Regions from separate parts of the Streptomyces sp. P9-A4 genome, predicted to be linked through region 2. Evidence: riboswitches for the same ligand, from Rfam matches in the RefSeq annotation. Region 2 holds a riboswitch; the other holds the start of a gene.
The links. A riboswitch is a leader RNA that binds a small molecule or an ion and turns the genes downstream of it on or off. The one in region 2 is predicted to bind glycine.
Positions count from the first base shown of each region.

Region 1: another riboswitch for glycine. It lies ahead of gcvP (aminomethyl-transferring glycine dehydrogenase); the one in region 2 lies ahead of gcvT (glycine cleavage system aminomethyltransferase GcvT).

Region 1 is NZ_JAZIFY010000001.1:982,566-996,872, reverse strand. It holds rRNA gene V4Y03_RS04430 (23S ribosomal RNA) at 1-910, shown strand, start outside; rRNA gene rrf (5S ribosomal RNA) at 985-1,101, shown strand; gene V4Y03_RS04420 (CDP-alcohol phosphatidyltransferase family protein) at 1,248-1,856, shown strand; gene V4Y03_RS04415 (mannose-1-phosphate guanyltransferase) at 1,975-4,470, shown strand; gene V4Y03_RS04410 (DUF881 domain-containing protein) at 4,572-5,501, shown strand; gene V4Y03_RS04405 (small basic family protein) at 5,498-5,830, shown strand; gene V4Y03_RS04400 (DUF881 domain-containing protein) at 5,836-6,765, shown strand; gene V4Y03_RS04395 (FHA domain-containing protein) at 6,845-7,786, shown strand; gene ftsR (transcriptional regulator FtsR) at 7,817-8,557, shown strand; gene V4Y03_RS04385 (bifunctional nuclease family protein) at 8,701-9,174, shown strand; gene bldO (whiB transcriptional repressor BldO) at 9,367-9,996, shown strand; gene V4Y03_RS04375 (DNA polymerase IV) at 10,105-11,544, shown strand; gene V4Y03_RS04370 (PRC-barrel domain-containing protein) at 11,659-12,033, opposite strand; glycine riboswitch at 12,147-12,246, shown strand; gene gcvP (aminomethyl-transferring glycine dehydrogenase) at 12,424-14,307, shown strand, end outside.
Region 2 is NZ_JAZIFY010000001.1:5,343,986-5,358,292, forward strand. It holds gene V4Y03_RS24200 (FAD-dependent oxidoreductase) at 1-58, shown strand, start outside; gene V4Y03_RS24205 (hypothetical protein) at 43-1,146, shown strand; gene V4Y03_RS24210 (DUF4178 domain-containing protein) at 1,146-1,703, shown strand; gene V4Y03_RS24215 (class I SAM-dependent methyltransferase) at 1,696-2,517, shown strand; gene V4Y03_RS24220 (SIS domain-containing protein) at 2,524-3,513, shown strand; gene V4Y03_RS24225 (hypothetical protein) at 3,753-5,222, opposite strand; gene V4Y03_RS24230 (KGGVGR-motif variant AAA ATPase) at 5,222-6,583, opposite strand; gene V4Y03_RS24235 (hypothetical protein) at 6,580-7,056, opposite strand; gene V4Y03_RS24240 (L-serine ammonia-lyase) at 8,393-9,763, opposite strand; gene glyA (serine hydroxymethyltransferase) at 9,930-11,195, opposite strand; gene gcvH (glycine cleavage system protein GcvH) at 11,228-11,605, opposite strand; gene gcvT (glycine cleavage system aminomethyltransferase GcvT) at 11,703-12,827, opposite strand; glycine riboswitch at 12,885-12,996, opposite strand; glycine riboswitch at 12,998-13,097, opposite strand; gene V4Y03_RS24260 (AAA family ATPase) at 13,250-13,912, shown strand; gene V4Y03_RS24265 (enhanced serine sensitivity protein SseB) at 14,037-14,307, shown strand, end outside.

The DNA of each region.
Region 1 (14,307 bases), 4.4 Mb from region 2:
CTGTCTCAACCATAGGCCCGGTGAAATTGCACTACGAGTAAAGATGCTCGTTTCGCGCAGCAGGACGGAAAGACCCCGGGACCTTTACTACAGTTTGATATTGGTGTTCGGTTCGGCTTGTGTAGGATAGGTGGGAGACTTTGAAGCAGCCACGCCAGTGGTTGTGGAGTCGCCGTTGAAATACCACTCTGGTCGTGCTGGATGTCTAACCTCGGTCCGTGATCCGGATCAGGGACAGTGTCTGATGGGTAGTTTAACTGGGGCGGTTGCCTCCCAAAGAGTAACGGAGGCGCCCAAAGGTTCCCTCAGCCTGGTTGGCAATCAGGTGTTGAGTGTAAGTGCACAAGGGAGCTTGACTGTGAGACCGACGGGTCGAGCAGGGACGAAAGTCGGGACTAGTGATCCGGCGGTGGCTTGTGGAAGCGCCGTCGCTCAACGGATAAAAGGTACCCCGGGGATAACAGGCTGATCTTCCCCAAGAGTCCATATCGACGGGATGGTTTGGCACCTCGATGTCGGCTCGTCGCATCCTGGGGCTGGAGTCGGTCCCAAGGGTTGGGCTGTTCGCCCATTAAAGCGGTACGCGAGCTGGGTTTAGAACGTCGTGAGACAGTTCGGTCCCTATCCGCTGCGCGCGTAGGAATATTGAGAAGGGCTGTCCCTAGTACGAGAGGACCGGGACGGACGAACCTCTGGTGTGCCAGTTGTCCTGCCAAGGGCATGGCTGGTTGGCTACGTTCGGGAGGGATAACCGCTGAAAGCATCTAAGCGGGAAGCCTGCTTCGAGATGAGTATTCCCACCTCCTTGAGAGGGTAAGGCTCCCAGTAGACGACTGGGTTGATAGGCCGGATGTGGAAGCCCAGTAATGGGTGGAGCTGACCGGTACTAATAGGCCGAGGGCTTGTCCTCAGTTGCTCGCGTCCACTGTGTTAGTTCTGAAGTAACGAACTGTGCCGATATCCGGTTGGTTAACTTCATAGAGTTTCGGTGGTCATAGCGTTAGGGAAACGCCCGGTTACATTCCGAACCCGGAAGCTAAGCCTTTCAGCGCCGATGGTACTGCAGGGGGGACCCTGTGGGAGAGTAGGACGCCGCCGAACAATTTTTAGCCTCAACCCCCGGACCTTGTCCGGGGGTTGAGGCATTTTTGCGTTCTGGCACGGGGGCCACCCTGTGCAACGGGGTGCCGTGGCTGAGGGTAAGGTCAGGGGGCATCGTCCGTACGTTCCCAGCAGGAGGCCCCCGGGTGGAGGTCCAGGAGACTCGCGTTCAGACCGACCGGGTTCTCACCATCCCCAATATTCTCAGCATGGCGCGCCTCGCCGGCGTGCCGCTGTTTCTGTGGTTGATTCTCCGTCCGGAGTTCGGTGGGCCCAACAGTGACGGCTGGGCGCTTCTCGTGCTGATGCTCAGCGGCGTCAGTGACTATCTCGACGGCAAATTGGCCCGGCGCTGGAACCAGATCAGCAACCTCGGCCGGCTTCTCGATCCCGCCGCCGACCGGTTGTACATCCTGTCCACGCTCGTGGGCCTCACCTGGCGCGAGATTCTGCCGTGGTGGCTGACCGCCGCCCTGCTGGCGCGTGAGGCCATGCTGCTGGTGATGGTGGGAATCCTCCGCCGGCACGGCTACCCGCCGCCGCAGGTGAACTTCCTCGGCAAAGCCGCGACATTCAACCTGATGTACGCGTTCCCGTTGCTGCTTCTCAGTGACGGAACGGGCTGGCTCTCGTCACTCGCTGAAGTTTTCGGGTGGGCCTTCGCCGGATGGGGTACAACTCTGTATTGGTGGGCAGGGATCCTCTACGTGGTCCAGGTCCGTCGACTCGTGAAGGCGGATACCGAGGCCGATTGAGCCCGCTCCTCCTGTGCCGAGCAGTGTCGCCGGCAACAACGAGGACGTCCGAGGGCCATTGAGCGGACAGAGGTGAAGTCGGCAGGACCGTCGTCTCTTCAAGGAGGACGCTTCCGACATGAAGGCCGTCGTGATGGCCGGTGGCGAAGGAACCCGACTTCGCCCCATGACCTCGAGCATGCCCAAGCCTCTACTGCCGGTGGTGAACCGGCCGATCATGGAGCACGTCCTACGACTGCTCAAGAGGCACGGTCTCAACGAGACCGTCGTCACCGTGCAGTTTCTCGCCCCTCTCGTCAGGAACTACTTCGGCGACGGCGAGGAGCTCGGGATGGAGCTCACGTATGCCAACGAGGAAAAGCCACTCGGTACAGCGGGAAGTGTGAAGAACGCCGAGGAGGCGCTGAAGGACGACGCCTTCCTCGTCATCTCGGGGGACGCGCTGACCGATTTCGACCTCACCGATCTCATCGCCTTCCACAAGGAGAAGGGCGCGCTCGTCACGGTCTGTCTCGCCCGGGTGCCGAATCCACTGGAATTCGGGATCACGATCGTCGACGAAGAGGGCAGGGTAGAGCGCTTCCTGGAGAAGCCGACCTGGGGGCAGGTGTTCTCGGACACGGTCAACACGGGCATCTACGTGATGGAGCCCGAGGTCTTCGACTACGTCCAGGCGGACACCCAGGTCGACTGGTCGGGTGATGTCTTTCCCCAGCTGATGAAGGAAGGCAAGCCGGTCTACGGCTATGTCGCCGAGGGCTACTGGGAGGACGTCGGCACCCACGAGAGCTATGTGAAGGCCCAGGCGGACGTCCTGGAGGGCAAGGTCCAGGTCGACATCGACGGCTTCGAGATCTCGCCCGGGGTCTGGGTCGCCGAAGGCGCCGAGGTACACCGCGACGCCGTTCTGCGCGGACCGCTCTACATCGGTGACTACGCCAAGGTCGAGGCCGGCGCCGAGATCCGTGAGCACACCGTCATCGGTTCGAACGTCGTCGTCAAGAGCGGGGCCTTCCTGCACAAGGCCGTCGTCCACGACAACGTGTACATCGGCCAGCAGTGCAATCTGCGCGGCTGTGTCATCGGGAAGAACACCGACATCATGCGGGCCGCCCGGATCGAGGACGGGGCCGTCATCGGGGACGAGTGCCTCGTCGGGGAGGAATCGATCGTCCAGGGGAATGTGCGCGTCTACCCCTTCAAGACGATCGAGGCCGGCGCCTTCGTCAACACCTCCGTCATCTGGGAGTCCCGCGGGCAGGCCCATCTCTTCGGGGCGCGCGGGGTCTCCGGCATCCTGAACGTGGAGATCACGCCCGAGCTGGCCGTTCGGCTCGCGGGGGCGTACGCCACGACCCTCAAGAAGGGCTCGACCGTCACCACCGCCCGAGACCACTCACGAGGTGCACGGGCGCTCAAGAGGGCGGTCATCTCGGCCCTGCAGGCCAGCGCCATCAACGTACGGGACCTGGAGAACGTGCCGCTGCCGGTGGCGCGGCAGCAGACCGCGCGGGGAAGCGCCGGCGGCATCATGGTGCGGACCTCGCCCGGCGTGCCCGACTCCGTCGACATCATGTTCTTCGACGAGCGTGGGGCCGACCTCTCACAGGGCGGGCAGCGCAAGCTCGACCGGGTGTTCGCTCGGCAGGAGTACCGGAGAGCCTTCCCCGGGGAGATCGGCGACCTGTCCTTCCCGGCGAGCGTCTTCGACTCGTACACCGGCTCGCTGCTGCGGAACGTCGACACCTCCGGGATCGCGGAAGCCGGTCTGAAGGTCGTCGTGGACGCCTCCAACGGCAGCGCCGGGCTCGTACTGCCCAGCCTGCTCGGGCGGCTCCAGGTGGACTCGCTGACGATCAACCCCGGGCTCGACGAGTCGAGGCCCACCGAGTCGGCCGAGAGCCGGCGGGCCGGGCTCGTACGGCTCGGGGAGATCGTGGCCTCGGCGCGGGCCGCCTTCGGAGTGCGGTTCGACCCCGTCGGCGAGCGGCTCTCGCTCGTGGACGAGCGCGGGCGGATCATCGAGGACGACCGCGCGCTCCTCGTCATGCTGGACCTGGTGGCCGCCGAGCGGCGGTCGGGGCGGGTGGCGCTGCCCGTGACCACGACACGGATCGCCGAGCAGGTCGCCGCCTACCACGGCACTCAGGTGGAGTGGACGACCACCTCGCCCGACGACCTCACCAGGGTCGGACGCGAGGAGTCGACGATCTTCGGCGGCGACGGGCGCGGCGGGTTCATCGTGCCCGAGTTCAGCAGCGTCTTCGACGGTGCCGCCGCCTTCGTCCGACTCATCGGGCTCGTCGCGCGGACACAGCTCACCCTGAGCCAGATCGACGCGCGGATTCCGCGGGCGCATGTCCTCAAGAAGGACATCGCGACCCCGTGGGCCGTGAAGGGGCTGGTGATGCGCCGGGTCGTCGAGGCGGCGGGCAGCCGGTCCGTCGACACCACCGACGGCGTGCGGGTGGTCGAGGCCGACGGGCGCTGGGTGATGGTGCTGCCCGACCCCGCGGAGGCCGTCACCCATCTGTGGGCCGAGGGGCCCGACGACGCCTCCGCGCAGAGCCTGCTCGACGAGTGGGCCGAGGTGGTCGACAGCGCAGGTCGCTGACCTGACGCGGCCGTCCTGCGGGGAGACGCCCGAGAGGCGCCTCCGCGCAGGACGGAGGGGCCATTCGGCGGTATCCCGTTCGACGTGCGACGATGTGCGGCATGTCGCAGCAGCCCCCCGTTCGGAGCACCGGATCGCCACCGCCGCGTCCGGACGCGTCCATGTCGCTGCTGAACAACGTGATCGACCACGCGCTCGACGACGGCTACGCGGAGGCGACCGCCCGGCGGGCCGCCGAGGGCCGTGGACTGCCCCGTAGCCTGCGGGCCAAACTCGGTGTCGCCGCGGGCCTCGTGCTCGCCGCCGCCGTGGTGACCGTGGGTGCGGCCGAGGCGCGGATCTCCGCGCCGGTCGTCGCCAAGGAACGCCAGGAGCTGATCGACCGGATCGAGACGGAGACGTCCACGGCCGATCAGCTGGAACAGGACGTCGAGCGGATCAGGTCCGAGGTCGGCGAACGCCAGCGGCAGGCACTCCAGCAGCACGGCGGCGACCAGGCCGAGCTGGTCGCGCTCCTCTCGGGCGCGACGCCGGTCCACGGCCCCGGGGTGAAGCTCGTCGTCGACGACGCCAAGGGCACCGACACCGGGGGAGGGGGTCCGCGCGAGAGCAGCGGCTTCTCCGACACGGGCCGGGTACGCGACCGGGACATGCAGCGCCTGATCAACGGACTGTGGGAGTCGGGCGCCGAGGCGGTCGCCATCAACGGCCAGCGGCTCACCTCACTGTCCGCGATCCGGGCCGCGGGCGACGCCGTACTGGTCGACAACAAGCCGCTGGTACCGCCCTACACGATCCTCGCGGTCGGGGACGGGCAGCGGCTGAGCACCACGTTCCAGGACAGCGCCGACGGGCAGTACCTGCACGCGCTGGTGGAGAACTTCGGGATCAGGAGCAGCATCTCGGCCGAGGGCGACGTACGCCTGCCGGCCGCGCCGAGCCTGACCGTACGTACCGCAGAGCCGAGGGGGGCCGGGGCGGCGACGCCGTCCGGTCGGGCCACGGCCGACACAGGGAAGGGCACATCGTGATCGCCGTACTGGGCCTGATCGTCGGAGTCGTGGTCGGACTGTTGGTCCGCCCCGAAGTTCCGGCGGTGGTCGAGCCCTATCTTCCGATCGCCGTGGTCGCCGCCCTCGACGCGGTCTTCGGCGGCCTGCGGGCCATGCTCGACGGGATCTTCGTCGACAAGGTGTTCGTGGTCTCGTTCCTCTCGAACGTGGTCGTGGCCGCGCTGATCGTCTTCCTCGGCGACAAGCTGGGCGTGGGCGCGCAGCTGTCGACGGGTGTCGTCGTCGTGCTCGGCATCCGGATCTTCTCCAACGCGGCCGCCATCCGGCGCCATGTCTTCCGGGCGTGAGGCCGATGAGCGAGAACCCACAGGATCCGCAGGATCCGAAGCGCCCCCAGGAGCCGCAGGGCCCGCAGCGTCCCCAGGAGCCCGAGGACCTCGGGAAGCCCGGACGTGCTGCTGAGGCCGGCGAGCCCGAGGGGACCCCGGAGGCCGTCTACGACGGGACCGCGGACCACGACGTCCGGGTGGCCGTGACGCCGGCCGGCGCCCCCGGCACCGAGCCGAGCGGACGGCGGAGGCTGGCCTCCGCGCTCTGGCCGCCTCGGGTGACCCGGGCCCAACTCGTCGTCGCGCTGCTGCTGTTCGTCCTCGGTCTCGGTCTGGCCATCCAGGTCTCCTCGACCAGCGACAACAGCGCCCTGCGCGGGGCGCGGCAGGAGGACCTCGTCCGCATCCTCGACGAGCTCGACGACCGCACCCAGCGCCTGGAGGACGAGAAGGCGCGGCTGGAGAAGCAGCGCTCCGAGCTGGAGAGCAGCTCGGACCAGGCCGAGGAGGCGCGCAAGCAGACCCAGGAGAAGGAGCAGCAGCTCGGCATCCTGGCCGGCACGGTCGCCGCCGAGGGGCCCGGCATCACCCTGACCGTCGGCGATCCCACCGGGGCCGTCGAGTCCGACATGCTCCTCGACGCCATCCAGGAGCTGCGCGCCGCCGGTGCCGAGGCGATCCAGGTCAACGGTGTGCGGGTCGTCGCGGACAGTTATTTCACCGGTAGCGGTGATGACATGCGGATCGATGGAACGAAGGTGGCCGCTCCGTACGTCTTCAAGGTCATCGGCAAGCCGGAGGATCTCGAGCCCGCGCTCAACATCCCCGGCGGTGTCGTGCAGACCCTGGAGAAGGAGCAGGCCACAGCCACGGTGGAGCGGGCGCCGAAGATCGTCGTCGATGCCTTGCGACCCGCGAAGCGGCCTGACTACGCTCAGTCGTCCTCCCCGTGAGGGGGGACGAAGGGGTCCCGCGACAAGCGCACGGCGTTGCGGGGGGTCGGCGCACCACAACGGTGGTGCGTGGTGGAAACTGTCCGGAGGATACGGACGTTGTGAAGGTGTCCGGGTCGGCAGGTGTGATGGATCTCGGTTCGTCCTGCCCCACGGGCGGGTCTGTTTCGGTCAAGGGGAATCGCCCGTGAAGTTGTTTGCGAAGTTGTTCGGCAAGAGCGCACGCGAGGACGGCGGCAACGCCAGGCACCGCGCGTCGCGCCATGCCCAGAGCGAGGAGCAGGGCGGCGAGCGCCCGCTCTTCCGCGACGAGGTCGGTGGCCAGGGTGGTGACATTCCGGGCACTCAGGGCGCGTCTTCTGTTGACCCCGCCGGTGCCGCCCCCATAGGTTTCGGAGAACCATCAACCTCAAGTACGGGTGGAGGGTTTACCCCCGATCCGTACGCGACACAGACCTCGGCGGGTCAGCCGCGGCAGGAGGATGCGTCCATGCCGGTGTGCACGAGGTGCGGTCACCGCAACACGGCCGACAGCCGTTTCTGCTCCCACTGCGGTACGCCGCTGCGGGGCGGGGTGGCTCCCGAGCGCGCTTCGGAGACGACCTCCACGATCTCCATCTCCGGGCTTGAGGCCTACGAGGCGGAGATCACCGGCCAGACGCAGCTGCCCTCGCTCTCTCCGGAGGCGCTGGCCGCCGTGGAGGCGCTGCCTTCCGGCTCCGCACTCCTCGTGGTGCGCAGGGGTCCCAACTCCGGCAGTCGTTTCCTGCTCGACGGCGAGCTGACGACGGCCGGCCGTCACCCCCAGAGCGACATCTTCCTGGACGACTTCACGGTCTCCCGGCGGCATGTCGAGTTCCGGCGGGCCCAGGACGGCAGTTTCACCGTTGCCGATGTCGGCAGCCTCAACGGCACGTACGTCAACCGTGAGCCGATCGACTCGGCCGTTCTGTCCAACGGCGACGAGGTGCAGATCGGCAAGTACCGGCTGGTCTTCTACTCGAGCCAGCGAGGCGTGTGACGCCTCGGAGAAGCCCTTCAGGGAAGGTCCATGCTGCGAACACCGACGGGCGGTGCCGGAACCGGCACCGCCTCCGCGGGCGACCGGCTGGTGAGCATCGGCACGGTGCTGAACCAGCTGCGCGACGAATTTCCCGAAGTGACCATCTCCAAGATCCGGTTCCTCGAGGCCGAGGGGCTCGTCGAGCCCCGGCGCACGGCCTCCGGATATCGCAAGTTCAGCCCGCAGGACGTGGAGCGGCTCGCTCAGATCCTGCGGATGCAGCGGGACCACTACCTTCCGCTCAAGGTCATCCGCGAGCACCTCGACGCCCTGGCCCGGGGGGAGCAGATCCCGCTCCCGGCCCCCGGGCGGCGGCGGGACCTGATCGAGGGGGCATGGGAGACGGACCCCGAGCCGCCCACCGCGGCGCGCCTCGGGCGGGCCGAGCTGCTGGCGGCGGCCGAGGTCACCGAGACCGAACTCGCCGAGTGGGAGTCGTACGGTCTGATCTCCGCGACGGAGGGCGGCTACGACGCCGAGACCGTCACCGTCGCCCGGCTCGTCGCGGATCTGGGCCGCTTCGGCCTCGAACCCCGGCACCTGCGGGCCGTGAAGGCGGCGGCGGACCGGGAGGCCGGGCTGATCGAGCAGGTCGTCGCGCCGCTGCGCCGGCACCGTAATCCGCAGACCAGGGCCCATGCGGAGGAGACCGCGCGGGACCTCGCCGCGCAGTCGGTGCGGCTCCACGCCGCCCTCGTGCAGACCGCGCTGGGGATTCGGCTCCAGTGACCCCGTAGGGGCTGGGCGGTGGCACGGAGGCGGCTCCGGGGCGGCAGGGAGGCGGCTCCGGGGTGGCGCGGAGTCGGTTCGGCGGTGGCCTCGGGAGGGGGCCCGACTATCCAAACCGGTCGGGCACGTCCTAGGGTTGCTGTGTGAACGAGCTCGACGTTGTGGGTGTCCGGGTGGAAATGCCCTCCAACCAGCCGATCGTGCTCCTGCGTGAAGTGGGAGGCGATCGGTACCTCCCCATCTGGATCGGACCGGGGGAGGCGACCGCCATTGCCTTCGCCCAGCAGGGGATGGCCCCTCCGCGGCCGCTGACGCACGACCTGTTCAAGGACGTGCTGGAGGCCGTGGGACAGGAACTCACCGAAGTCCGCATCACGGATCTGCGTGACGGGGTCTTCTACGCCGAGCTGGTCTTCGCCAGCGGCGTCGAGGTGAGCGCGCGCCCGTCGGACGCGATAGCCCTGGCCCTCCGGACCGGCACGCCGATCTTCGGCAGTGACGGTGTGCTGGACGATGCCGGCATCGCGATCCCGGACGAGCAGGAGGACGAGGTGGAGAAGTTCCGCGAGTTCCTCGACCAGATCTCACCGGAGGATTTCGGGACCAACAGTCAGTGAGGCGCAGCGGCGCGGCCGAGGGCCGTTCGCGGGGTGTCGTCAGGGCATTCGAGTAGCCTTTCCCCGGAGAGAGACACGGGAAACCACTCTCAGGGTGATTATCACTCGGCGTGCCGAGTGTGGCGATCGTTGACGCACCCCGAGTGACTGCCTACCTTCGTGTGGGCAGGTCAAGGACGGAGGGTCGGCGTGATGAGCAGCGCGGACGGTACGGCAGGGAGCTCGCTCGGACGCGTGTCCGGAGAGAGCGGTCCGTATCCGCTTCACGGCAGTGTGGGCGACTTCGGTACGGAAGCCGGTGCGGGCACCGGGCCGGGCGAGGCGGGCGAGGTGGTCGGCTATCGAGGCCCGACGGCCTGCGCGGCTGCCGGGATCACCTATCGACAGCTGGACTACTGGGCACGCACGGGGCTCGTGGAGCCGAGCGTGCGGCCCGCGTACGGATCGGGGACCCAGCGGCTCTACAGCTTCCGCGACGTCGTCGTGTTGAAGATCGTCAAGAGGTTCCTCGACACCGGGGTCGCCCTTCAGAACATCCGGGCCGCGGTGCAGCATCTGCGCGCGCGGGGCTTCCGCGACCTGGAGCGGATGACGCTCATGAGCGACGGGGCCACCGTGTACGAGTGCTCCTCGCCCGACGAGGTCGTCAGCCTGCTCCAGGGCGGGCAGGGTGTCTTCGGCATCGCCGTCGGAGTGGTGTGGAGGGACGTCGAGGCGGCGCTCTCGCAGCTGCACGGGGAGCGGGTCGACACCGGCGAGACGCTGGTCGGGAACAACCCGGGGGACGAGCTGGCGCGGCGGCGGCGGGACAAGGCCGTCTAGGTCGTGGGCGGGGCCCGCTCCGTGCCGGGGCGGGTTCCGCGCCGTGTCGGGGCGGGCTCGGGTCGTGCCGGGGCGGCGTTGTCAGTGGCGTAGGGCAGCATCGGACGTGTGAGAGCCGCGCCGACGATCCTGCATCTCGACATGGATGCGTTCTTCGCCGCCGCCGAGCAGGCGGCGAAGCCCAGCCTGCGCGGAAAACCCGTGGTCGTCGGAGGCCTCGGGCCGCGCGGGGTGGTCGCCACCGCCTCGTACGAGGCACGCCGCTTCGGCGTGCACTCGGCCATGCCGATGGGCCAGGCCCGGCGGCTCGCACCGAACGCCGCCTACCTCGTGCCCCGCTTCGCCTTCTACCGGTCGATCAGCGAGCAGGTCATGGAACTGCTCGGCCGGCTCTCCCCGCTCGTCGAGCCGCTCAGCCTCGACGAGGCCTTCGTCGACCTTGAGGCCGGGGGCGTGGCCGACGACGGCGCGAGCGCGCGGGCGGCCGGGGAGCGGCTGCGGGTCGACATCCTGGCGACGACGGGACTCACCGGTTCCGTGGGGCTCGCCGGTTCCAAGATGATCGCGAAGATCGCCTCCGAGGAGGCCAAGCCCGACGGGCTCGTCCTGATCGAGCCCGGCACCGAGCGCGAGCTGCTCGGCCCTCGGTCGGTGCGGATCCTGCCCGGGGTGGGGCCGGCCACCGGGGAGCATCTGCGGCGGGCCGGGATGACCACCGTGACCGACCTCGCGGAGGCGGGCGAGGACGAGCTCGTACGGCTGCTGGGGCGGGCGCACGGGGCCTCGCTGTACAGGATGGCCCAGGGGCACGACGACCGGCCCGTGGTGGCCGAGCGGGACGCCAAGTCGGTGTCCGTCGAGGACACCTTCGACGTCGACCTGCACGACCGGGTACGCATCCGGGTCGAGGTCGAGCGGCTCGCCGAGCGCTGCGTCGGGCGGCTGCGGGCCTCGGGGCACTCCGGGCGGACCATCGTCCTGAAGGTGCGGCGCTACGACTTCTCCACGCTGACCCGGTCCGAGACGCTCCGGGGGCCCACTGACGACCCGGGGGTGGTGCGGGAGGCGGTGGGGCGGCTGCTGGAGGGCGTGGACACGACCGGGGGCGTGCGGCTGCTCGGAGTGGGGGTGAGCGGGCTCGCGGACTACACGCAGGAGGATCTGTTCGCTCAGGCGGAGGCGCGGGGCGCGGCCGAAGCCCGCGTGGAGGGGGAGGCGGGGGGTGGCGCCGAAGCCGGTGACCGCGTGGCGGAGGGGGCCGCGGAGGATGCCGTGTCGGCGCCCGCCGGCGCAGGGGCCGTGACGGGCGGGAAGGCGGGCTCCGGAGGGGCCGAGGGGGCCGTGGAGCGGCACTGGTCGCCCGGCCATGACGTACGGCACGCGGTGTACGGGGCCGGGTGGGTCCAGGGGAGCGGGGTCGGGCGGGTCACGGTGCGGTTCGAGGAGCCGTGGTCCGGGCCGGGGCGGGTGCGGACGTTCTCCGTGGACGACCCGGAGCTGGAGCCGTCGGAGCCGTTGCCGCTGGTGCGTCGTGACGTGGGGGCGTGAGGGGTGCGCCCGGCCGCCGGCCCCGGCTGGGCCCGCACCGCCCCGTGCGGCTCGGTGCGGGTATGTCGTGGCGTGCCGGGGAGGCGGGCCCGCCCGGCGGGCCGGGCTTCTCGGTCAGGTGCCGTCCTGGCCCGCCAGGCGGCCGAAGTCCGTGTCCGGGGTGTCCGTGGGGGGCGGCGGGAGGGCCATGCTGTAGTGGCGGTAGAGCTGGAGTTCCTGTTCCGGGGAGAGGTGGCGGCCCACGCCGAAGTCGGGCGCGTCCTTGATGAGGGCGCGTTCGTAGGGGACGTGGAGGCCGTCACCGGCCAGCTCGCTCGGCTCCAGCGGGACGAAGGCGTCCCGGCTGAACAGGCCGGTGCGGACCGCGGCCCATTCCGGGATGCCGGTCGCGTCGTCCAGGTACACCTCGTCCACGGTTCCGATCTTGTGTCCCTTCCGGTCGAACGCCTTGCGGCCGATCAGGCTGCGCGGATCGATGTCGGTCTGCACGGTCCCTCCAACTGGTCGCAACTGCTCTACACCCCTACGAAAGTGCACAACTGGGATGTCGGCCACTTGAGCGATGGCAGCCGCAACCGCGCTGGTAGGCTGGCTGTGGCTGTCGACCCCGTGCGGGAGAGTCCTCCGGAGAAACCTTCCGGTGGACGCCGAAGGAGCAAATCCTCCCCGGAATCTCTCAGGCCCCTGTACCGCGCGGACGAGGTCACTCTGGAAAGCAGAGCGGTGTCAGACGGCATGCGCTCTCACCGACGGTGAAAGCCGGCGTGCCGTGAGGCGTGCCGGTGAAACTCTCAGGTTGAGATGACAGAGGGGGAGGCCGTCCGGGTACCCGCGCCGCGGTGCCCCTCGCAGGTCGTGACGACCAGGAGGCCTCCGTACATGACCGCCAACCGCACTCCGCTCTCCGAGCTCGAACAGGGCATCCCGTTCGAGCAGCGGCACATCGGGCCCGACGCCGAGGCGCGCGCCAAGATGCTCGCCCAGGTCGGTTACGGCTCCCTCGACGAGCTCACGGCCGCCGCCGTGCCGGACGTCATCAAGAACACCGAGGCGCTCGGCCTGCCGTCCGCGCGCACGGAGGCCGAGGTCCTCGCCGAGCTGCGTGACCTCGCCGACCGCAACCAGGTGCTCGCGCCCATGATCGGCCTCGGCTACTACGGCACCTTCACCCCGCCGGTGATCCTGCGGAACGTGATGGAGAACCCGGCCTGGTACACCGCGTACACGCCGTACCAGCCGGAGATCTCCCAGGGCCGCCTGGAGGCCCTGCTGAACTTCCAGACCGTCGTCGCCGACCTGACCGGGCTGCCCACCTCCGGCGCCTCGCTGCTCGACGAGGGCACCGCCGCCGCCGAGGCCATGTCCCTCGCCCGGCGCGTCGGCAAGGTCAAGAACGGTGTCTTCCTGGTCGACGCCGACGCCCTGCCGCAGACGATCGCCGTCATCGAGACCCGCGCCGAGCCGACCGGTGTCGAGGTCGTCGTCGCCGACCTCTCGGCGGGCATCCCGGCCGAGATCGCCGAGCGCGGTGTGTTCGGTGTGCTCCTCCAGTACCCGGGTGCCTCCGGCGCCGTCCGCGACATCAAGCCGCTGATCGACGCCGCCCACGAGCTCGGCGCGATCGTCACCGTCGCCGCCGACCTGCTCGCGCTGACCCTGCTCACCTCGCCCGGCGAGCTGGGCGCGGACATCGCCGTCGGCACCACCCAGCGCTTCGGCGTCCCGATGGGCTTCGGCGGTCCGCACGCCGGCTACATGGCCGTCCAGGACAAGCACGCCCGCTCGCTGCCCGGCCGTCTCGTGGGCGTCTCCGTCGACGCCGACGGGAACCGCGCGTACCGCCTGGCCCTCCAGACCCGCGAGCAGCACATCCGCCGCGAGAAGGCCACCAGCAACATCTGTACCGCTCAGGTGCTGCTCGCCGTCATGGCCGGCATGTACGCCGTCTACCACGGCCCCGAGGGCCTCCGGGGCATCGCGCGCCGCACCCACCGCTACGCCGCGATCCTGGCCGCCGGCCTGACCGCCGGTGGCGTGGAGCTCACCCAGGGCGCCTTCTTCGACACCCTCACCGCCCGCGTGCCCGGCAAGGCCGACGAGGTCGTCGCCGCCGCCCGCGAGGCCGGTGTGAACCTCTACCGCGTCGACGCCGACCACGTGTCGATGTCCTGCGACGAGACCACCGGCCGCGCCCAGCTCACCGCCGTCTGGGGCGCCTTCGGTGTCACGGCCGACATCGAGGCGCTGGACGCCACCGCCGAGGAGACGCTGCCCGCCGGGCTGCTGCGCTCCGACGCGTTCCTGACCCACCCGGTCTTCCACGCGCACCGCTCCGAGACCTCGATGCTGCGCTACCTGCGCAAGCTCGCGGACCGCGACTACGCGCTCGACCGCGGCATGATCCCGCTCGGCTCCTGCACGATGAAGCTGAACGCGACGACCGAGATGGAGGCGGTGACCTGGCCCGAGTTCGGTCAGATGCACCCGTTCGCCCCGGTCGAGCAGGCGCAGGGCTACGTCACGCTCATCACCGAGCTCGAGGAGCGCCTCGCCGAGGTCACCGGCTACGACAAGGTGTCGATCCAGCCGAACGCCGGTTCGCAGGGCGAGCTGGCCGGTCTGCTGGCCGTCCGTGCCTACCACCGCTCCAACGGTGACGAGCAGCGCACCGTCTGCCTCATCCCGTCCTCCGCGCACGGCACCAACGCCGCCTCCGCGGTCATGGCCGGCATGAAGGTCGTCGTCGTGAAGACCGCCGACGAC
Region 2 (14,307 bases):
CGTATGCGACGTGATGGACGGGACGACAACGGTGCACTCCAGATGGCGGCTGCGTTAGGCGCGGCCCCGCCCGGCGGCGACGACCCGCTGCAGGCCGCGCTGGGGCGGCTCGTGCCCGGCGACCGGCGCCGGAGCTTCGGCGCGGACATCGACGCGGCGCACGAGGTGCTCCTGTCCACGGCCTCGCGGGAGCGGAAGGAAGCGGAGCTGCTGCGCTGGTTCGGGCGCTCGCAGCCCTGTGTCTTCGCCAAGGTCACGGCACGCGCGGCGGCGCATCCGGCACTCGACGTGTGCTGGATCGACGAAGCCGACCTGGAGCGCGGTGCCCACCACGTCCGGGAGCGGCTCCAGCGGGCCAGGACCGCATGGAAGCGGCGGGCGGCCGCCGGTCTCACCAGCAGTCTGCAGGTCATGTTCAACAGCGAGGTCCTCGCGTACGCCGAGCCGGGACCCGAACTGGTCGAGGTCCTCCTGATGCTGACCGGTCTCTACCTGCCGGAGTGGGCGCCCGTGGAAGCCGACACGATATGCCTCGACGGCATCCCCCTGCGGCGGCCCGGCGGCCGACTCGAGCTCTACGCCGCCAGCATGACCACGTTCTTCACCGGAGCCCATCTGACTCGGGCGCACGACCACCGGGTCCCGGGAGGCGTGCTCCTGAACGTCAACGCGGTGGGCCACCACACCCAAGCGGCGTACGACGCGGGGCAGTTCGACTGCCCGGCCGCGGCCGTCGAGCGTTCACACCAGACGGCACTCCGTTCCGTCGGCAACGGCGGCATCGGCCATCCGGACGGCCGCAGCAGCACCTGGCACCTCAGGAAGGGGCAGCCCGGCGGCCAGGGGCAGAGCGGTCCGCGGCGGCCCGGCTACGTACCGCCCGACGCGGACCCCGAACGCTACGGGTCGCAGTACCACATCGACGTGACCGTCAGCTCCCAGTACGCCGACCCCGGCCCCTGCCCCCCACCCGTACCGCCCGCCGAACCCGAGGAATGGACGATGATGCTCGACTACTTCACGGCCGAAGAGACGCCCGGGTATCACAACCCCGCACTGATGAGGGGGCTGCCGATAACGCCCGGACAGGCCGGCGACGCGCCGTGGAAGCCGGATTCCCGGCCCGGCGACCGCCGCGAGTTCTGATGTCCGGCGCGCCACGGTCCGCGAAGGCGACCGCGACCGCGAACACGACCGGTCGGGAGCACGAACTGCTGCGCCTGGTACCGGGATCCACCGTGTCCGTCGACGGAGCACCCCGCACTGTGAGGGGCGCGATCCAGATCCGCGGCGCCACCCAGCGCTGGGCCGAGTACCTGCTCGAAGCAGGCACCCCGTCGTTGTGGCTGGCGGTCGAGGAGCTGGCCGACGGCGGCGTACGGCTCTCCCGATGGACGCGCACCACGGCGGACGCGGCGGGATTCGATCCTCTCCGGCCCGTGCTGCACGGCGTTCCCCTCGTCGAGACGGAGCGTGGCGAGGGCGACTTCGAAGCCGCAGGGGAATTCGGGGCGGACGGAGAGGGCCGAGGCGACGGTCTCGGCGGCCTCACCCCCGGCCGCGGACGGCTCGACTACATCGACTTCGCCGGCCCCGGCGTACGCGCCTCCCTGGAGCGGTTCGTCCCCGGCGCCCCCGGACTGCTCGGCATCGGAACGGATCTGCCCGCACCGGGCGACAGAACGGACGAGCACCATGCCTGATGACAGCCCGGCCAGTTGGCTGGACACCTTCTTCACCAGCGTCTACACGGACTCCGACCTCGAACTGCGCGACGCCGCGACCACTGAGGCCATGGTCCGCTGTGTCTCAGCCGCGCTCGGCCCGGCTCCCGGCGCGGCCCTCATGGATCTGGCCTGCGGCACCGGGCGGCACAGCGTCCCGCTCGCCGCGGCGGGGTACCGCGTCACCGGCGTCGACCTGATGCCGGACTACCTCGACGAGGCCCGCGCCCGCGCCCGCCGCGCGGGGCAGCAGGTCGACTTCGTACAGGCCGACATGAGGAACCTCGAAGCCCTCCCGTCGGGCTCCTTCGACGCGGTCGTCAGCCTGCACACCAGTTTCGGCTTCTTCGACACCGACGAGGAGAACCTCGCCGTCCTCGCCCAGATCCGCCAGGTCCTCGCCCCGGGCGGAAAGCTGCTCATCGACGTGATGAACCGTGACTGGTTCCTGAGCCAGAGCGGGGAGTCGTTCGGAGTGGAGCCGCACGATTTCGTCGTCCGCAACTTCGACTCCAGCTCCGGTACCACCTACCTCTACGAGGAGCGGTTCGCCCCGCTGACCAGCAGAGTCCGGTGGCACATCCGCTCCGTCGAGAACGCCCCGGCGAACAACGGCCGGGAACGGACCGTGACCGCCGACTACCGCGTCTACAGCGCGCATGAGCTCGCCGCCCTGCTGACCCGCGCGGGCTTCGAGATCCTCGGTCTCCACGGCGACTACGACCTCGCCCCGTTCCATGTGCACTCACCGCACCTCATCCTCACCGCCACCACCACTCCTCGGGAGAACTGACCGCACATGTCCGACATCGCAGCACAGCCCGCACTGCACCGCATGATCCACGCCCAGGCCGACGCGGTGGAGCGGATGGCCGAGATCGACCTGACCGCCCCCGCCGAGAAGCTGGCGGGAGCCCGCCGCGTCTTTCTCGTCGGTACCGGCACCAGCCGGCACGCGGCCGAGCTGGGCGTGATGATGCTGGCCGACGCGGGCGTGGACGCTCGCTGGGCCTCCGCGGCCCAGTTCGCCCGCTGGGGCACGCGGCTGAGCCCGGATGACGCCGTGGTCGTCATCACCCACACCGCCGAGACGGCGTTCGCGCTGCGCTGCCGCGAGCAGGTGCTGGCCGCCGGAGCGCGCCTGGTCTCCCTGACCGGCATCGGCAGCGGCTGGCCCGACGCGATCGAGACCGTGGAACGTGAGCAGTCCGAGACGTACACCGTCAGCTACACGGCCGCCCTCGCGGTCCTCGCCGGCCTTGCCCACCGGCTGGGCGCCGCGCAGTACGGACCCCAGGAGCTCCGGCGCACCGCGGCGGCCGTCCGCGCGGCGTACGAGGAGACGGCCGTCCACCGGATCGCGCTGCCCGCCCGTGTGCTGGCCGTCATCGGCGCCGGTCCCTGGGCCGTCACCGCTCGCGAGGGCGCGTTGAAGATCCGGGAGGCGTCCCGCACCCTCGCCGAGGGCTTCGAGGCGGAGCACTACCTCCACGGCTCGGCCGTCCCCTTCGGCACGGCGGACGGGCTCCTGCTGCTGGAACCCGCCGCGGACCCCGACGGACTGGTCGCCGCGCTCGGTGCGGCCGCCGAGCAGGAGGGCATCGCCGTGAGCACACTGCGGGCCCCCGAGGGCGGTCTCCCGCCCGTCCTGGCCCAGCTGCCCATGACCGTACGCCTGCAACTGCTGGCCGCCCGCTTCGCCGACGTACGGCAGCAGAACCCCGACGTGGCCATCGTCGGGGCCTGGGCCGAGCAGGAGCTGTGGACGCTGGGCGCACCCACCGGCTGAGCACGGCGGAGCCGGACACCGCAACGGGCCCCGACCAGCGCCGAAAGGCACATACGCGCTGGTCAGGGCCTAGAACCTCAGCACTCGATGATGTTCACCGCGAGCCCGCCGCGCGCGGTCTCCTTGTGCGTGACATGCAGGTCGGCACCATTTGATCATGGCGCTGACATGCAGCTGAGCGCCGGTGCCCTGTTCTGTGATGATGTCAGGGGGCCTTGCGCATCAATGAGTCTGCGCGGCTACGACTGGATCATAGGCACGCCGCCCTTACGTCCGATAGAGAACGCGATGCGGTAGACGTCGGGCAAATCGATCCTGCCATCCTTGCGGCGGCGCATAACGCCGAGTGCCATGAGCTCCTCGATCAGCTGTCGATAGTCGTCCGCGTAGCGTGGCCCGGTGCGGACCTCGTCGCTACTCCTCGTCGATGTGGCCACGCGCTCGGCCTCGCGTTGCAGCCGCTCGGTAAGGCCGGCCTGCGTCCACAGGCTGATCACAAGCTCCGGATCGATGGGCACCTGCTGACCCACGAGTGGCGTGATGGCGGTGTGCACCCAAGGCATGTCCTCCTGCACCTCGGTGACCCTGGTCTGCGAGGCAGACTGGACGCCGCGCCGGATGCCCTCGTGGTGCAACGGAAACTCGTGACCGGCGTAGCTGTCCCGCGTTTCTTCGACGGCCTTGACTAGTGCGTTCAGAAAGCTGCGTGGGCTGACCTGCTCAACTCCGTCCATCAGGTGATTGGGCAGCCAGGTATATGTGATGCCCTTGCGGAAGTTCGCTCCCATGTAGGGTCCCGCGATCACACTGAACGCATCCGCCTGGACCTTCTCGTCGCCACGGAGGGCCGAGGGCAGCTGGTGCCGACCCGCTGTGTGCTCAGTCCAGCCACCGGTAATGGCGCGAAAGCGGATGGACTCCTCGCCGTCGTGGTTGCCGAGGTAGTGGAAGAAGAGGCCGTAGAGATTGGCTCGGGACCATTGGAGGCTGGCGGCGTTTGAGGTCAACTTGGATGCATCGGGGAAGTTGAGTAGCGCCCCGTCGAACATGTCCGGACGGATGAAAACCTTGAACCGGATATTCCTTGTGCCAAGCCTCATCTCCAAGGCCAGTTGGAGGATGCCGGCAACCAAGCGGTCCGCCTGTGCACGATCCCAGTGCAGGTGCTCCAGGGCATCGAAGAGAATCAGCTGCGTGGTTCCCTCGGCATGGGCTAGCTGGTCAGCCTGTGCGATGGTCTGGTCCCGCTCGCTGGGGTGGGCGCGCACCCACTCGACCCGTTCGCGCCAACCTTGCAGCCCCAAGAGCGTCGGGTGGCGAAGGGCCACAAGGAGCACAGTGTTCCAGAGGTCATACGGGCGTACGGCCTCCTCCACGAGGCTGCGTAGCTCTCCGGGGCCTGGGTACAGCTCGGGCTGGATCTGGGCGCCATAGCCTGTCGCCACTGTTAGGTGGCGCAGCCTGTCATTGCGGTACTCCTCAGCGGCGACGGCGCGCAGCTTCTCGTCGAGCAGCGAGCGGTACCAGAATGTCTTTCCCACGCCACGACCGCCACGTACCACCGTGGTGTCTACATGCAGCGCTGCTCGGTGGCCGTCGGGTGTGAACAAGGTCGAGAGAGAGGGCGTAACCGTGTCCGCGTCCTGTGCAGGCGGCAGCGCCGAACTCAGCAGGTCGCGGTACTCGTCGACTCCGAGCGCGGTCGTCATCAGGGCCTTTCGGGAAAGATCAGGTGAGTGGCAGTGTCCAGGAAGGAATCGTACGCGGCTCTCACAAAGGAACGATCGGACCAGCCGGGGGTGCTGATCGCATCAAGTCCGACGAGTTCTAGGGTGAAGAGGATTGGGAGGGGCGAGTGCGGAGCTGAATCGTCCTCGGGGCTTGGGTTGTAGGCCGAAGGGTAGTCGTCAAGGTTCTCCCCGGACGGGACATCGTCGTAGAGAACGGAGAAGCAGGACCATGCGTGTTCCCGAAACGAATCCAGGTAAGCGTCCATCGGTCGTTCGGCGGAGTCTGGCACCATGGATGCGACCATGCGTAGCCTGTCCCTCACGGCTCGCGCCTGCCCGGCGTCGCGCCAGGCTGTGAAAAGATCGCGATATCCGTTCCAGGTGTGAGTATTGTCCGTTCCGAAGAGCAGGGCGATGTCACAGAGTCGAGAGATCGCGACTGCGGCGATGTCATGGATGCCTGCTCGACTGTCGAGCAAGATGACGTCAGGCGGACCGCTCATACGTGTAACCTCCTCCTCGCACGCCGCAATGGCCTCTTCCAAACGATCTGCGAATCCAGCTCCGTTTTTGGTGGGAACGTCGGCGTAGATCCTGTTCAGCTTCTCGACGTATGAGTAGGAAACTCCTGGCGCTCCTTTTCCCCGAGCTGGGGAAACCCAGATCTCGCCGACCTTGGCGTCGTAGCTGGATGCTTGGGCAACAAGATCCAGATCTGCCGTGTTGCTGACCGCTGACTCCACGAGCTGGTCGATAAGGCCGAACCGGGGAGTTGCCTCCTCAGAGAGAAGTAGCGGGCCGGAGCCAGGCGACTCCAGGTCGAGATCGACTACGAGGACACGATTGCCGCGGTCGGCTAGGTGCTTCGCGAGCATGGCGGTCGCAGTGGAGCGGCCGACACCCCCCTTGAATCCGTAGAGCGTGACTCGCGGAGTACGTGCCCCAGTTGCCTCGGGAGTCTGGCGTACCCGGGACCAGTCCTCACCGACGACTGTGCTCTCGAGCCACCTGATGCACCCTTGCCCAGGAGCGGCAAGGTAGCTGGACTCATCTACGACGCGGGGAGAGTCGAAGAGAGCGGCCGGCTGGAAGAGCGCGGAGCCGAGCACCACTGGCCGATTTGAGGCGTACCGCTCGAGGGAGGTGGTAAGGCGACTCCGCCACTCACTGAGCTTCGCTTCGTCGGGCCGCTGGTCCCTATCATCTAGAAGCAGGGAGACTTGGCCGAGGAGATCCCGCACTACCAGGACATCTACGCCGGTCGCGGCGACGTCACGGGCGACCTCCAGGGCGAGCGGTCGGGCTGTGTCAAAGCGGACCGGGTCCGGAAAGAGGCTCACGTGAGGGCTCCGTCGGTGAGGGCCTGGTCGTGCAGGCGGAGGAGAAGCTCGGCAGCGGTACGACGGTTGTGTACGTCGGCTTCGATGATGTCGGCTCCATCGCGATAGCGGTGGTCCACCGACCAGTTGTCGAACGGCGCCGAACTCTGAAGTACTGCGGCCAGTCTGCCGCCAGAACGGCCGGCGAGAAGCAGTGCCACGTCGGACCACAGCTCTGGTAGATGGCTGAAGAACTGAGGCTTGCCGTCGTCGTCCTGCACCCAGGGCTTCTTCGTTGGAAGTTTGCCTGGTTTCGTCGGGTCCATCGTTGCCCCCACGTACCGCAGCAGCAGGCTTTTCAACGCACACTCCACGGTGAACCCGAAGTGGTAGTCCGCGTTTGGCATCCGGCCGTCGTCGAGTAGGTACACCGCATCGTCGTAGTGGCGCAGCGCAGCACACGCGTAGTGCTCTGGCATGGGGGTATTGGACACGTGACGATCATAGAGACCCCCTGCGGCAAGCGGCTCTCCCCTTCCTCGAACTGTGCCGAGCATGAGGTGTCTGCCCGAGAGTAGTCGCCTGCGCTTGTCGACTCGGTGCCAGTCTGCGAGCACAACTGTGCAGCCATTCCTGCCAGGAGTGCGGTCGGTAAGGGCTACGCCGCTGCGGTCGTCTTACGGACTGATAGCCGCGATTCCGGGCATTCGTGGGCGGATATTGATCAGATGAGTCATCTGCCTCTGCCTACGGCCAGGATGGCCGAAGGAGACTGCGGAGGGAGCATCCTGTGGAGACCACAGGCACACCGATCGAGCGATTGAAGGCACTTGACCATCTCAGTCCCCGTGAAGCGGCGAAGGCATGGGGGGTTTCCGAGGGAAGGCCTGACCAACGCCGCCGAGCAGATCAAGCAGATCCGAGCCGGTACTGACCGCTCGCTCGCCCGGGACCGGCCGCGCTGCCCGGAACCGGTGGCCCTGTTCTACGGCTTCCCTGCAAGGTCCCTGTCGAGGTAGACTTGCAGGTCTGCTACCTGCACCAGCGAGTCAATGCGAACCGCGGCTCCGATGTCGCGACTCATGCGCTCGCGGCAATCCAGGGACACGCCAGTTGGGAGCAGTTACGCGAGCGTTTCTGGAACCTGGACAAGCGAGCACTGCAGAGCGAGGGCTTCGACTGTCCCGTGAGCTAGAGGCCGGCGCCTCGCTCACCGAGGAGGATTACCGTCTCGTCGTACTGATCTTGCCCTCGCCGGACCCTGCGACGCAGGGCCGCCGTGCCCTGGGTCTTCCTGGGCCGAACGACGGCATCGGCCATGCCGCCCGTCTCCGTGGACTGGGCGTCTTGCCTGCTGCGGCCGACGCCGCCACTCTCGGCCCGCCTTCGAATAGTTCTGTGCCCAAGCAGGCCAACACGCCGCCGGCGAAGAAAGGCCCGCTGCTCTACTCCATCGCCAAGGCGGCGGAGCGTCTTGGAGTGGTTGCGTCGTGGTTGCGTTCCGAGTCCTCCGCTGGTCGAGCCCCGTACCGGCTGATCGGCAGGCGCCGGATGTTCAGCGAGGAGGACCTTGAGCAGATCGCGAAGGACGCTCATCGGCCGAGCAGCGGAAGAAGAAGTCCACATGGCAACGCTGACATACGTGTCCGCCGCCGAGGCCGTCACCCACGTATCGGCTGTGCCCCAGCGCCGTTACTAGGCCTGAATTCCCTGGTCAAGGCTGCGCGGACCAGGGATTCGCAGGGACTTTTCAGCGACTTTTCGCCGTGCAAGCAGGGAAGCCCGTGACAGCTCTGAAAGGAACAAAACCGCAGGTCAATACCATCTTACCTAGCACTCGATGATGTTCACCGCGAGCCCGCCGCGCGCGGTCTCCTTGTACTTGACGCTCATGTCCGCGCCCGTCTCCTTCATGGTCTTGATGACCTTGTCGAGGGAGACCAGGTGGCTGCCGTCGCCGCGCATCGACATCTTCGCCGCCGTGACGGCCTTGACCGCCGCCATGCCGTTGCGCTCGATGCAGGGGATCTGGACCAGACCGCCGACCGGGTCGCAGGTCAGGCCCAGGTTGTGCTCCATGCCGATCTCGGCCGCGTTCTCCACCTGCTCCGGGGTGCCGCCGAGGACCTCGGCGAGCGCGCCCGCCGCCATCGAGCAGGCCGAGCCGACCTCGCCCTGGCAGCCGACCTCGGCGCCCGAGATGGAGGCGTTCTCCTTGAAGAGCATGCCGACCGCTCCGGCCGCCAGCATGAAGCGGACGATGCCCTCCTCGTCCGCGCCGGGCACGAAGTTCATGTAGTAGTGCAGGACGGCGGGGATGATGCCGGCCGCGCCGTTCGTCGGGGCGGTGACCACCCGGCCGCCCGCCGCGTTCTCCTCGTTCACGGCCATCGCGTAGAGGGTGATCCACTCCATGGAGTGCGCCGCCGGGTCGCCCTCGGAGCGCAGCTTGCGGGCGGAGTTCGCGGCGCGCCTGCGGACCTTGAGGCCGCCCGGCAGGATGCCCTCGCGGGACATGCCGCGCGAGACGCAGGCCTGCATGACCCGCCAGATCTCCAGCAGGCCGGCCCGGATCTCGTCCTCGGTGCGCCAGGCCTTCTCGTTCTCCAGCATCAGCGCGGAGATCGACAGGCCGGTCTCCTTGGCGAGCCGGAGCAGTTCGTCGCCGGTGCGGAAGGGGTACTTGAGGACGGTGTCCTCGGGGACGATCGGGTTCTCGCCCGCGACGGCGTCCTCGTCGACGACGAAGCCGCCGCCGACCGAGTAGTACGTCTTCTCCAGGACGAGGCCGCCCTCGGCGTCGTACGCGAAGATCGTCATCCCGTTGGCGTGGTACGGGAGGGCCTTGCGCCGGTGCAGGATCAGATCGGCGTCGAAGTCGAAGGGGATCTCGTGCGCGCCGAGCAGGTTGATCAGGCCGCTCGACTTGATGCGCTCGACCTCGTCGTCGGCGGTCTCGACGTTCACCGTGCGGGGCGAGCTGCCCTCCAGGCCGAGCAGGACGGCCTTGGGGGTGCCGTGGCCGTGGCCGGTCGCGCCGAGGGAGCCGTACAGCTCCGCCCGTACCTTCGCGGTGTGCGCGAGCAGGCCCTCGTTCTTGAGGCGGCGGGCGAACATCCGGGCCGCGCGCATCGGTCCCACCGTGTGGGAGCTCGAAGGGCCGATGCCGATCGAGAACAGGTCGAAGACCGAGATGGCCACGGAGGACTCCTTGTGGGGGCTAGACGCCGTTGTCTGCCGGGGTGGAGCAGAAAAGCGTGGAGAAGAGCGTGAAGACATGGGGTGGGGCACCGCGCTCACCGTCCAGTGTGCGTGGTGCCCCGATGTTCCGTGCGAACGAACCCCGGAACAAAAGCGTACGAAATTACTACAGGCCGGGGTACAGCGGGTGCTTGTCCGCCAGCGCGGTCACCCGGGCCTTGAGGGACTCGGCCTTCTCGGCGTCGAAGCCGGGCTTCAGGGTCTCCGCGATGATGTCGGCGACCTCGGTGAAGTCCTCGGTGCCGAAGCCGCGGGTCGCGAGCGCCGGCGTGCCGATGCGCAGACCCGAGGTGACCATCGGCGGGCGCGGGTCGTTCGGAACGGCGTTCCGGTTGACCGTGATGCCGACCTCGTGGAGACGGTCCTCGGCCTGCTGGCCGTCCAGCTCGGAGTTCCGCAGGTCCACCAGGACCAGGTGCACGTCCGTGCCGCCGGACAGGACGGAGACACCGTGCTCGGTGACGTCGTCCTGGACCAGGCGCTCGGCCAGCAGACGGGCGCCGTCCAGGGTGCGCTGCTGGCGCTCCTTGAACTCCTCCGAGGCCGCGACCTTGAAGGAGACGGCCTTGGCCGCGATCACGTGCTCCAGCGGGCCGCCCTGGAAACCGGGGAAGACCGAGGAGTTCAGCTTCTTCGCGAATTCCTTCTTCGCGAGGATGATGCCGCCGCGGGGGCCGCCGAGCGTCTTGTGGGTGGTGGAGGTCACCACGTCCGCGTACGGGACCGGGTTCGGGTGCAGACCGGCGGCGACCAGGCCCGCGAAGTGGGCCATGTCGACCCACAGGTAGGCCTCGACCTCGTCGGCGATCCGGCGGAACTCGGCGAAGTCCAGCTGGCGCGGGTAGGCGGACCAGCCCGCGATGATCACCTTCGGGCGGTGCTCCTTGGCGAGGCGCTCGACCTCGGCCATGTCGACCAGACCGGCCTCGTCGACGTGGTACGCGACCACGTTGAACTGCTTGCCCGAGAAGTTCAGGCGCATGCCGTGGGTGAGGTGACCGCCGTGCGCCAGGTCCAGACCCAGGATCGTGTCGCCCGGCTGGGCGATCGCGAACAGGGCGGCCTGGTTCGCGGAGGCGCCCGAGTGCGGCTGGACGTTGGCGTACTCGGCGCCGAACAGGTCCTTGATCCGGTCGATCGCGATCTGCTCGGCCACGTCGACGTGCTCGCAGCCGCCGTAGTAGCGGCGGCCCGGGTAGCCCTCGGCGTACTTGTTGGTGAGGACGGAGCCCTGCGCCTCCATGACCGCGACCGGAGCGAAGTTCTCCGAGGCGATCATCTCGAGGGTGGACTGCTGACGGCGGAGCTCGGCGTCGACCGCGGCGGCGACGTCGGGGTCCAGCTCGTGGAGGGGAGTGTTCAGAAGCGACATGAATCGATCCCTAGGGGGTCTCGGGCCTGGTCTCAGCCGGCGGAGAACGCGGTGTACTCGTCGGCGGAGAGCAGCTCGTCCGGCTCGCCCGCGACACGTACCTTGAACAGCCAGCCACCCTCGAACGGAGCCGTGTTCACCAGCGACGGGTCGTCCACCACGTCCTGGTTGGCGGCGACGACCTCACCCGAGACGGGGGAGTACAGGTCGCTCACGGACTTCGTCGACTCCAGCTCGCCGCAGGTCTCGCCCGCGGTGACGGTGTCACCGACCTCGGGGAGCTGGGCGTAGACGACGTCACCGAGCGCGTTGGCGGCGAACTCCGTGATGCCGACGGTCGAGACGCCGTCCTCGGCGTCCGACAGCCACTCGTGCTCCTTGGTGTAGCGCAGCTGCTGGGGGTTGCTCATGGCCTGATTCTCCTGGATCGGGGGAGTACTGATGAACGTGGGTCTTACGGGGTGAGACGCGAAGTGAGACGGATACGTCACTTCCGGCGCGGACGCGTCACTTCTGGCGCTTGTAGAACGGCAGCGCCACGACCTCGTAGGGCTCGTGGGTGCCACGGATGTCCACACCTACACCCTCGGTGCCGGGCGTGGCGTGCGCCGCGTCCACGTACGCGATGGCGATCGGCTTGCCGAGCGTCGGGGACGGGGCGCCGGAGGTCACCTCGCCGATCACCACGCCGTCCTTGACGACGGAGAAGCCGGCGCGCGGGACGCGGCGGCCCTCGGCGATCAGGCCGACGAGCTTGCGGGGCGGGGCGGTCTCGGCGCGCTCGGCGGCCTTCTCCAGCGCCTCGCGGCCGACGAAGCGGCCCTCGTTCGTCGTCTTCTCGAACTTCACGACCCGGCCGAGGCCCGCGTCGAAGGGGGTGAGGCCGGTGGTCAGCTCGTGGCCGTACAGCGGCATGCCCGCCTCCAGGCGGAGCGTGTCACGGCAGGACAGACCACAGGGGATCAGACCGACCGGGGCGCCCGCCTCGGTCAGCGCCTTCCAGACGCCCTCGGCGTGCTCGGGCTTGAGGAACAGCTCGAAGCCGTCCTCGCCGGTGTAGCCGGTACGGGCGATCAGCGCGGGCACGCCCGCGACGGTGCCCGGCAGGCCGGCGTAGTACTTGAGACCGTCCAGGTCGGCGTCGGTGAGCGACTTGAGGATGCCGGGGGACTCCGGGCCCTGGACGGCGATCAGGGCGTACGCGTCGCGGTCGTCGCGGACCTCGGCGTCGAAGCCGCCGGAGCGGGCGACGAGCGCGTCCAGGACGATCTGGGCGTTGGAGGCGTTGGCGACGACCATGTACTCGGTCTCGCCGAGGCGGTAGACGATCAGGTCGTCGAGGATGCCGCCGTCCTCCCGGCAGATCATCGTGTAGCGGGCGCGGCCGACGCCCACCGTCGAGATGTTGCCGACCAGGGCGTGGTCGAGGAGCGCGACGGCCTGCGGCCCGGCGACGGTGATCTCGCCCATGTGCGAGAGGTCGAAGAGACCGGCCTTGGTGCGGACGGCGACGTGCTCGTCGCGCTCGCTGCCGTACCGGAGCGGCATGTCCCAGCCCGCGAAGTCGGTCATGGTCGCGCCCAGGGAACGATGCAGGGCATCGAGGGCGGTCAGACGGGGGGCAGTGCTCATGGGTGGCTCCCGGATCCCAAGGGCGTGATCGGTGACGAACACATGACGGCGAGGACGTCCTCCCCATCTGTCATGGAACCTGAGAGGTTCACCGAGAGCATCTCGTCACCGAGAGATCGGCTTGCACCTTGGGTGGGGACACGGCAGGGTGTCCCGCTTTTCAGATCTGCCTCATCCGCGCGGTACGGGGCCTGAGAGATTCAAGGGAGGGTCTTGCTCCTTCGGCGCCCGGACGCGCTCTGCGGTCCGGAACTCTCCCGCGCGGATTCGAGCGGCCGGTATGCGATTGTGTGGCGACTGTGCGCGCCTGGCGCGCACATCATTGCACGAGGGCCCGGCGGGGCAAATCGCTTGTGTCTCATTACTGTTTCTTTACACTTCTTGGGCAAGGGTCTCCTGAGGCCCGGCAGGGGGGAGAAGCGATGAGGTTCCAGCACACCGGCGCATACGCTCCGAGTACGGGCATACCGTCCCAGCGGGCCCGTGCCAGAACCCGCCGCCGGGGCCGGCTCCTGCGGGACCTGCGCGAGCGCGGCGGCCGCGGTCCCCGTGCCCTCACCTTCGCCGCCGGCGACCTCGTCGTCGTCTCGGGCCTGCCCGGCAGCGGCAAGTCCACCCTCATGAAGCGCGTCGCCGAGGGCACCGGCATCGACTCCCAGGACGCCCGTGAGCGCTGGCAGGCCCGCATGCCCCGCCTCCTGCCGTACGCCCTCTACCGCCCTCTCGTCCGGCTCGCCCACTACGCCGGACTCCGCCGCGCCCTGCGCTCCGGCGCCGGGGTGATCGTCCACGACTGCGGCACCCAGTCCTGGGTGCGGGGCTGGCTCGCCCGCGAGGCCCGCCGCCGCGGCCGGGCCCTGCACCTCCTGCTCCTCGACGTCACTCCGGACGCCGCCCGCGCCGGCCAGCGCGCCCGCGGCCGGGGCGTCTCGGCCTACGCCATGGCCCGGCACCGGCGGGCCGTCGCGCGGCTCGTCCGGGCCGCCGAGTCCGGCAGCCTGCCGCACGGCTGCGCCTCCGCCACCCTGCTCGACCGGGACGCGGCGGACGCCCTGCGGAGGATCGGCTTCCGGGAGGCCGCCTGACGGCCGCCCCCGGGCCCCGGGCCGCCGCGTTCCGTACCCTTTGGGCCACGCCGCCACCGGGGCGGCGTTAGGGTGCTGCCGGGCGGCCGGTGCGGCAGGCCGTGCGAGAAGGGGAAACGGGACCGTGGACGTGACGTGGCCGGGCAATGAGCTCGAAGAGGTCCTTGCCGCCTCACTCGGCAACCCGGAGGCCGGCGGCCGGCTGGTCGAAGTACTGGGCCGCAGCTCCGTCTGGGTGCCCCTGCCCAACGGCGGCAGCGCCGAGAGTGCCGACCTCGACCTCCCCACCATGGAGATCGACGGCGCGGCGTACGTCCCCGTGTTCAGCTCCGAACAACAGTTCCTCGCCTGCGTCGGCGGCCACATGTCCTTCACCGTCGCCCCCGCCCGCGACT